2 regions of the Rhodococcus pseudokoreensis genome follow, and region 2 is predicted to be linked to the other one. Evidence: riboswitches for the same ligand, from Rfam matches in the RefSeq annotation. Region 2 holds a riboswitch; the other holds the start of a gene.
The links. Region 2 has a riboswitch for glycine ahead of gcvP (aminomethyl-transferring glycine dehydrogenase). Riboswitches for the same ligand answer to the same signal wherever they lie in the genome.
Positions count from the first base shown of each region.

Region 1: another riboswitch for glycine. It lies ahead of gcvP (aminomethyl-transferring glycine dehydrogenase); the one in region 2 lies ahead of gcvP (aminomethyl-transferring glycine dehydrogenase).

Region 1 is NZ_CP070619.1:5,277,717-5,282,493, reverse strand. It holds gene lpdA (dihydrolipoyl dehydrogenase) at 1-875, opposite strand, end outside; gene lipA (lipoyl synthase) at 910-1,881, opposite strand; glycine riboswitch at 2,176-2,267, shown strand; gene gcvP (aminomethyl-transferring glycine dehydrogenase) at 2,390-4,777, shown strand, end outside.
Region 2 is NZ_CP070619.1:7,968,511-7,973,287, reverse strand. It holds gene gcvP (aminomethyl-transferring glycine dehydrogenase) at 1-1,180, opposite strand, end outside; glycine riboswitch at 1,355-1,478, opposite strand; gene JWS13_RS41710 (MerR family transcriptional regulator) at 1,548-2,168, opposite strand; gene JWS13_RS41705 (bifunctional nuclease family protein) at 2,449-2,922, opposite strand; gene ftsR (transcriptional regulator FtsR) at 3,072-3,812, opposite strand; gene odhI (oxoglutarate dehydrogenase inhibitor Odhl) at 3,809-4,333, opposite strand; gene gcvH (glycine cleavage system protein GcvH) at 4,631-4,777, opposite strand, start outside.

The DNA.
Region 1 (4,777 bases), 2.7 Mb from region 2:
GTGGTACGCAGCCGGTCGCTGGTGACCACGAATCCCCGGTCGAGGACCACGCCGGTCTCCTCGTATCCCATCGAGGCGGTGTTCGGGCCGCGTCCCACCGCGACCAGCACGACGTCGGCGTCGAGCACGTCGCCGGAGTCGAGGGTGACGGTCACCGCGTCCTCGTCCTGCGCCACCTCGGTGACCCGTACCCCGGTCTTCGCGGCGATCTTGCGGCGACGGAACGCCCGCTCGAGGTACTTGGAGACCGTCTCGTCCTCGTTCGGGACCAGCCTCGGCATCGCCTCGACGATCGTCACCGACGCACCGAACGACGCCCACACACTGGCGAATTCGACGCCGATGACGCCGCCGCCGAGGATGATCGCCTTCTTCGGCACCGTCGGCAGCACCAGCGCCTGGTCGCTGGTGACGACCCTGCCGCCGATGCTGATGCCCGGCAACGTCTTCGGGGACGAGCCCGTCGCCAGAACGACGGCCGCACCGGTGATCAGCTCGCCGTCGACCTCGATACCGTTGGGCCCCACCAGCCGCCCGCGGCCGTTGACGACGGTGATGCCGTGGGAGTCGACGAGGCCCTGCAGGCCCTTGTGCAGGCGGGTGACGATGGTGTTCTGGTAGCTCAGCACCTTCTCGAGGTCGACGCCGCCGAACGTGACGTCGACCCCGAACTGTGCGGCCGTGCGGGCATTGTCGGCGACCTCGGCGGAATGCAGCAGCGCCTTGGTCGGGATGCACCCCTGGTGCAGGCAGGTGCCGCCGAGTTCGTTCTCTTCTATCAGAATGACCGAACGGCCCAGTTCGGCCGAGCGGATCGCGGCCGCGTAGCCGCCGGAACCGCCACCGAGGATGACGACATCTGCAGATCGGGACATGGGAACTCCTTGCTGGAACGGAAGTGGAAGAAAATCAGAGAGCGGCGACGGCTTGTGCGTGCAGGCGGCCCGCCCGGTAGGACGACCGGACGAGGGGTCCGGACAGGACGCCGAGGAATCCGATCTCGCGGGCCACCCCGTCGAGCATCACGAACTCCTCCGGTTTCGCCCACCGCTCCACCGGATGATGCCGGGCCGAGGGCCGCAGGTACTGCGTGATCGTGATCAACTGGCAACCGGCGTCGTGCAGGTCCCGGAGTGCCTGGATCACCTCGTCCGTGGTCTCCCCCATCCCGAGGATCAGGTTCGACTTGGTGATCAGACCGTCCTCCCGCGCGCGCGTGATCACGTCGAGGGAACGCTCGTAGGTGAACGCCGGCCGGATGCGACGGAAGATCCGGGGAACGGTCTCCACATTGTGCGCCAGTACCTCCGGCCGGGTGTCGAACACTTCGCGCAACTGTGCGGCGTCGGCATTGAAATCCGGGATCAGCAGTTCGACGCCGGTGCCCGGGCACAGTTCGTGAATCTGCCGGACCGTCTCGGCGTACAGCCAGGCGCCGCCGTCGGGCAGATCGTCACGTGCCACACCCGTGACAGTGGCGTACCGGAGGCCCATGGTCTGCACCGATTCCGCGACCCGCCGGGGTTCCCCCCGATCGAGGGCCGCGGGACGTCCGGTGTCGATCTGGCAGAAATCGCACCGCCGGGTGCACTGGCTGCCGCCGATGAGGAACGTGGCCTCGCGGTCCTCCCAGCATTCGAAGATGTTGGGACATCCGGCTTCCTGACACACGGTGTTCAGGTTCTCGCGCTCGACGAGGGCGGCGAGGTCCCGGTATTCGGGACCGGTCCGCATCTGCACCTTCATCCACGACGGTTTGCGTTCGACCGGCGTCTGGGCGTTGCGGACTTCGAGGCGGAGCAGGCGCCTGCCTGCCGGGGCGAGCGGAGCGACGGGGGATGGTGCCGGGGCGGCCGGAGATGTTTCAGAGGTTGTAGTCATGGAGGAACTCCTACGACCGGACGAGACCGATCGGTATGCGACGACCCCCGGCAGCGCGGCACGGGGGAAAGTGAAGGGGAAGGCGAGCACACGACGACAACCGTTGCACTCGAGGCTGTCTGGGCTCTCATCGATCGGCGTGTGCGGTCACGTCCGAGCGAGGATCAGTCGAGGATGCCAAATGACGAGGCGTTTTGGCAAGATCGTCGCCGCTTGGCGACCGCGAAGGAATCCGGGGGAGACAAACCCGCAACGCCTGTGTACTGTTTGGCCAACCACAACTGAAGACGCCGTTGACGCGCAGCGGGAGAACCTCCTTTTCGGAGGCGCCGTAGGAGCAACTTCCTCCCCGGGAATCTCTCAGGCCCCAGTACCGCAGCGTAGAGGCAACTCTGGAGAACAGAATCGGCCGTAAGGCCGGTACTTACCGAAGGTGAAGAGCACGCCGCGCAAGCGGTACGCCCAAACTCTCAGGTTTCAGGACAGAGCGGGGAGGTGCCCCCTGTCGATGTCCGGTGCGGTCCGGACTCAACGAAACCGGAGTCACCTCGTGTCAGTCGAATCCCGTCACGCGCATCGCAGCGCGCCCCTCACCAGCGATTTTCCGTCACGCCACATCGGCCCCGACGCTTCCGCCAGCCAGCGCATGCTCGGCGCTCTCGGTTACGACACGCTCGATCAGCTCATCGATGCCGCGGTGCCTGACCAGATCCGCAGCGCGGAGGCCATGGACCTGCCGGTGGCGCGGTCCGAGCAGCAGGTGCTCTCCGACCTGCGGACGCTGTCGGAGCGCAACGAGACCCGCGTCCAGATGATCGGCCTCGGGTACTACGACACCATCACGCCCGCGGTTCTGCGCCGCAACATGCTCGAGTCGCCGGCCTGGTACACCGCGTACACGCCGTACCAGCCGGAGATTTCCCAGGGCAGGCTCGAGGCGCTGCTGACGTTCCAGACGGTCATCGAAGACCTCACGGCCCTCCCCCTCGCCGGTGCGTCCCTGCTGGACGAGGCCACCGCGGTGATGGAGGCGGTGCTGCTGATGCGGCGCGCGAACAAGGCGAAGTCGGGGACGCCCCGCGTGGTCGTCGACGCGGACTGTCTGCCGCAGACCCTCGCGGTGGTGCGCGGCCGAGCCAAGTCGGTGGGCATCGACGTCGAGGTGGCGGACCTGACCGGCGGACTCCCGGACGGTGACCTGTTCGGCGTCGTGTTCCAGGCGCCCGGCGCCAGCGGGCACGTGCGCGATCTGGCCCCGCTCATCGCCGCCGCCCAGGAGCGCGGTGCCCTGACCACGGTCGCCGCCGATCTGCTGTCGCTGACGCTGCTGACGCCGCCCGGTGAGCAGGGTGCCGACATCGCGGTGGGATCCGCGCAGCGTTTCGGTGTGCCGCTGTTCTTCGGTGGGCCGCACGCCGGTTACATGGCCGTGCGCGGCGGGCTCGAGCGCATGCTCCCCGGCCGGCTCGTCGGCGTGTCCGTCGACGTCGACGGGAAGACCGCCTACCGGCTGGCACTGCAGACCCGCGAGCAGCACATCCGGCGCGACAAGGCGACCAGCAACATCTGCACCGCGCAGGCACTGCTCGCGAACGTCGCCGCCATGTACGCCGCCTATCACGGTCCGGAAGGGCTGCGCGCCATCGCGACTCGAGTCCACGGACATGCGACGGCCGTCGCGGGCGGCCTCCGCACGGCGGGACACTCGGTGGTCCACGACAGCTTCTTCGACACCGTGCTGGTGCACGTTCCGGCCGGGGCCCGCGACGTCGTCGACCGCGCCGACCGCGCCGGCATCAACCTGAGGCTGGTCGACGCGGACCACGTCGCGATCGCCTGCGACGAGTGCACCACCGACGAGATCGTCGACCGCGTCCTGTCCGCGTTCGGCGCGCGAGTCGAGAAGGCAACGGTCTCCGCGCTGCCGCAGTCACTGCTGCGCACGTCGAACTACCTGCAGCACAACGTGTTCCACGAGCACCGGTCCGAGACGGCGATGCTCCGCTTCCTGCGCGCGCTGTCGGACAAGGACCTCGCACTGGACCGCACCATGATCCCGCTCGGCTCGTGCACGATGAAGCTCAACTCCGCCGTGGAGATGGAGCCGATCAGCTGGCCCGGGTTCGCCTCCATCCACCCGTACGCCCCGGTCGAACAGACCAGCGGCTACCTGCAGCTCATCCGCGGCCTCGAGCGGTGGCTCGGTGAGATCACCGGATACGACCGGGTGTCGTTGCAGCCCAACGCCGGATCGCAGGGCGAGCTGGCCGGACTGCTGGCCATCAACGGCTACCACGAGAGCCTCGGTGACCACGGACGCGACATCTGCCTCATCCCGCAGTCCGCACACGGCACCAACGCCGCGTCCGCGGTGCTCGCCGGCATGCGGGTGGTGGTGGTCGCGACGGCGTCCAACGGCAACATCGACTTAGGCGACCTGCGCGCGAAGATCGCGGCACACGAAGGCAAGATCGCCGCGATCATGCTCACCTATCCGTCCACCCACGGCGTGTACGAGAACGACGTGCGGACGGTGTGCGATCTCGTGCACGAGGCCGGCGGCCAGGTGTACGTCGACGGCGCCAACCTCAACGCGCTCGTCGGCCTGGCCCAGCCCGGGAAGTTCGGCGGCGACGTGTCGCACCTGAACCTGCACAAGACGTTCTGCATCCCGCACGGCGGCGGCGGCCCCGGCGTCGGACCGGTCGCGGTGCGCAAGCATCTGGCGCCGTTCCTGCCCGGCAACCCGCTCGGCGGAGACCAACTCGGCACTCCGGTATCGGCGGCCAACTACGGCTCCGCCGGCATCCTGCCCATCACGTGGGCGTACATCGCGCTGATGGGCCCGGACGGACTGACGGAGGCCACCAAGTCCGCCGTGCTGGCCGCCAACTAC
Region 2 (4,777 bases):
CGAGGATCGTGTCGAAGAACTGGTCGTGCACGACGACGGACCCGGTCTTGCGGAGGGCGGCCGCCAGGGAATGTGCCGTGTTCGCGACGCGCAGGGCGATCGCCTTCAGACCCTCGGCGCCGTGGTAGCTGGCGTACATGGCCGCGAGAATCGCGAGGAGCACCTGCGCGGTGCAGATGTTCGAGGTCGCCTTCTCACGGCGAATGTGCTGCTCGCGGGTCTGCAGCGCCAGCCGGTAGGCCTTGTCGCCGTCGGCGTCGACGGAGACGCCCACCAGGCGGCCGGGGAGCTGGCGTGCGTGCTTGGTGTGCACGGCCAGGTAGCCGGCGTGCGGGCCGCCGAAGCCCATGGGGACACCGAACCGCTGGGTGGTGCCGAAGCAGGCGTCGGCACCGATCTCGCCGGGCGGGGTGAGGAGAGTCAGCGCCAGCAGGTCCGCTCCGACTGCGACCAGTGCGCCGCGCTCGTGGGCTGCGGCGATCACGTCAGTGTAGTCGGCGATGCGGCCGGACGCGCCGGGCATCTGCCCGAGGACGCCGAAGAAGTCGCCGTCCGGCAGGCCTGCGGACAGATCGGCCACCACGATCTCGATGCCGAGCGGCTCGGCCCGGGTCTCGACGACGGCCAGCGTCTGCGGGAACAGGTCGGCGTCGACGACGAACCGCGGGGACTTGCTCTTGCTCGCCCGGCGCAGCAGGGTCATCGCCTCGGCGGCGGCGGTGGCCTCGTCGAGCATCGACGAGTTGGCGACCTCCATGCCGGTCAGGTCGGCGACCATCGTCTGGAAGTTGAGGAGGGCCTCGAGGCGGCCCTGGCTGATCTCGGGCTGGTACGGCGTGTAGGCCGTGTACCAGGCCGGGTTCTCGATGATGTTCCGGATCAGAACCGGCGGGGTGAGGGTGTCGTAGTAGCCGAGCCCGATCATGGACGTCGCCACGGTGTTCTGCGCGGCGAGTGCGGACAGTTCGGCGAGCGCCTCGTGCTCGGAGACCGGTGCGGGCAGGGCGTCGAGGCCGTCGGCGATCCCACCCGTGACCCCGTCCAGGATGACGGCGGGAACGGCTTTCGACGCGAGGTCGTCCAGCGAATCGGCCCCGACCAGTTCGAGAATGTGCGCGAGTTCCGCAGCGTTCGGGCCGACATGACGATCGGCGAATGTACGGCTTCCAGCGTCGATCACGACAACTCCCAAGCAGTTCGGAGGACCAGGACACGCCCCGCTCTGCGGAACGTCCCTCCCCCTCTGTCGCCTGCTCGGGTCGAGCGCCTGAGAGATTCGGTACCGTCGTTCACGTGTGAAGACGGCCCTTTCCCCGTGGGCGGGTGGGTGCTCCCACCGCTTTCCAGAGGCGTCGGAGCCCGCACGGTCCTGTTTGCCTGAGAGATTGACGGGGAGGTGTTGCTCCTTCGGCGCCCGAACTCCCGCACACACGATGCTGCTGTGCATGCAGTGCCCGGAACTCTCCCGCACGGCGTCGACGCACCGCCAGTCTATGTCACGAGCTCAGAGAGCGGCGCCACCAGCGCCGCGCTCCTGGGGTTGCGGCCTAGCCCGTCTTGCGGCTCGCGCGGTTCTTGCGCCGCGACGCCAGCTCGTCCTCGGGGCTCTGCTCGCTCTCGCCGCCGTCGGCGCGCTCTGCGGGGAAATCGGCGATGGTGCCGGTCAGTTCGCGCATTGCACCACTGACCGCGATACCGAACACACCCTGCCCACCCTGGAGCAGATCGACGACCTCCTCGGCCGACGTGCACTCGTAGACCGTCGTCCCGTCCGAGAAAAGTGTGATCTTGGCCAAGTCCCGCACTCCGCGCTTACGCAGGTGGTCGACGGCCACGCGAATGTTCTGCAAGGAGATTCCGGTGTCGAGCAGGCGCTTGACGATCTTGAGGACGAGGATGTCCTTGAACGAGTACAGCCGTTGGCTGCCCGACCCGGCCGCGCCACGGATGGACGGCACCACGAGGGATGTGCGAGCCCAGTAATCGAGCTGGCGGTAGGTGATTCCCGCGATCTGGCAGGCGATGGGGACGCGGTATCCGACGAGGTCGTCGGGCACGGAATCGTCCGGGAAGAGGCCCGGCTGGATCTCCTCGGAGCTGAACTCGGACTCGGCAACGTTGTCGCCGGGCGCAAGATTCAGCGCATTCTCCTGCGGCCGATCTCCCACTGACTACTCCCTCTCGCATGTTGCACTGAACCCGACGATCAGTGCGCCTGTGACGCGCGTCGCCAGTGTCCGCGGCAATCCGCAGCACATCGAGCGGCGCAAGCGCCACCAGTGACATCGAGCTAGTCCGTACCCTGAACCTACTCAGCGTACGCCCGATACAATCTGCAGGGCAGAAAATCACTGCACCGAACGCTATGACTCCGAGGAGACCGGGTCAACGCAACGCGCCGGAAGAACCTCAACCGTTACTGCGCCGGCGGCTCTTCCGCTGGAGAAACTAGCCGTCGGTGGCTTTGAAATCGTCCGGCGACACGGACTCGAGGAATTCCTTGAACTTCTCGACCTCGTCCTCACGCTCGTCGGGCATGACCAGCCCGGCCTCCGTGAGCACCGATTCCTCGGCGAAGATCGGGACCCCGATGCGCAGTGCGATGGCGATGGAGTCGGACGGGCGGGCCGAGACGCGAGTGTTCTGGTCGAACACCAGGTCGGCGTAGAACGTGCCCTCGCGGAGTTCGACGATGCGGACTTCCTTCAGAGTGCGGCCGAACGCTTCGATCAGGTTCTTGATCAGGTCGTGGGTCAGCGGACGCGCCGGCTCGACACCCTGCTGCTCGAGTGCGATGGCGGTGGCCTCGGTCTGCCCGATCCAGATGGGCAGGTACCGCTCGCCGTCGGTTTCCCGCAGCAGCAGGACAGGTTGATTCTGGGGCTGCTCGACACGAACTCCGATCACGTGCATTTCGCTCATCGCGTCTGCCTCCACCCTGCAATGGTCCGTCCGCGGCACACAATGCCGTACCAGGATTCTATTCGATTCGTGTCTGCTCTTCGACCGTACAGCCGTTCGAGCGCAGCGTCGTTGGGAAGTTCCGAGGTGGGACCGCCGGCGAACTCACCTCACCGATCGAGCGCACCTCGGACGGCCGACTTCACCAGGCAGGTGTGCAACGTCAGAGACAGCGCGGCCAGTTCCCGCACCATCTCCTCGGCGCGATCCCGTGCGCCGGCGTCGCGGCCCTTGGCGACGGGCCCGGCGATCTGCGCGACCAACCCGGCCTCGCGGTCGGCGGCCAGTTTGAACGCCCGCAGGTGCCGCACCTCGAGTCCGAATTCGGACATCGCTCTCGCGGTGCGCGCCAGGGTCACCGCATCCTCGTCGAAGAACCCCGCAGGCCCGGGAACCACCAGGCCGCCCCGGGTCAGCTCGACGAGGAACTTCTCGTCGATCCCGGCCCGGGAGATCAGGTCGTCGCGGCTGATCCGCACCTCGCGGTCGGAGCGGAATTCCTCCGGGGACACCTCTCCCGGGGCCACGGTGAGCGCGCGCGGCCGGCGCGGCGAAGAATCGCCTGCGCCGACCGTGGCCACACCTCTGTCGATGGCCTCGAGCTGCTCCTTGATGACCTTCAGCGGCAGATACTGATCGCGCTGCGCCGTCAGGACGTAGCGCAGTCGTTCAGTGTCGGCGATCGAGAATCGCCGATACCCCGAGGGAGTGCGCTGCGGGCTGATGAGACCCTCGGCTTCGAGGAATCGGATCTTCGAGATCGTCACATCAGGAAAATCGGGGCGCAGTCGATCCAGCACGGAGCCGATCGACATCCCCGAATGCGCCTGCTGCTGCCGCACCGCGGTCATTGGCTACCCGCACCAGCTGACGTCTCACCGATCTGCGACCCACCGGCCGTGGTCCGGGGTCCGGTCAGGAAGACCAGCCGGAACTTGCCGATCTGCACCTCGTCGCCGTTCGCGAGGACTGCCGAGTCGACCGGCTCACGGTTGACGTAGGTGCCGTTGAGGCTGCCGACGTCGACCACCTGGAACTCGTCGTCCTCCTGGCGGAACTCCGCATGACGACGGCTGACGGTGACGTCGTCGAGGAAGATGTCGCTGTCGGGATGCCGTCCTGCGGACGTCGTCGGCTGGTCGAGCAGGAAGCGCGACCCTGCGTTCGGTCCACGCTTGACGACGAGCAGAGCAGAGCCCGCGGGCAGTCCCTCCACACCCGACACCGGAGCCTCCGGAGCCTGGGTTGCCGAGGAGTTGTCGAGCTCATTGAGAAAGTCCGCGCGGAAGACCGACGTGGTTTCCGCCGGCGTCTCCCCATAGACCGCGTCGTTGCCGTTCTCGCTCACCGTTTCTCCTCCTAGTTCGATCATCCAGCAAGATTCGCTGGACTACGCAATGCCACTCGGTACTACATAATTCGGTTCCCGTGCACATTAACTTCTGTGCAAACTCCCACGATCACATTCAAACTACGGACCTGCGCCCCGACACGGCACATGCGTTCAACATTGACCGTACCCTGCGCACGCCGGTGCGTGTAGTGAGACAGGCCGCCAGTACATTACGAACCGGTATTCCGACAGCGGATTTCTCCGGCAACCCCGTTTTCCGGGCTGTCGGCACCTTCCGAAACTATCCGATTACCGCTTCGCGTGTTCGGCGGGAAATTATCCTGCCGTGATGTCTGCATACCCGGCGGCGTCCAGCATTTCGGCCAGTGCGGCGTCGAGGGTCGCCTCGTCGTCGACGCCGAGTTCCACCAGCCACCCCTGCCCGTAGGGCGCGGAGTTCACGAGTTCCGGGTTGCCGTCCAG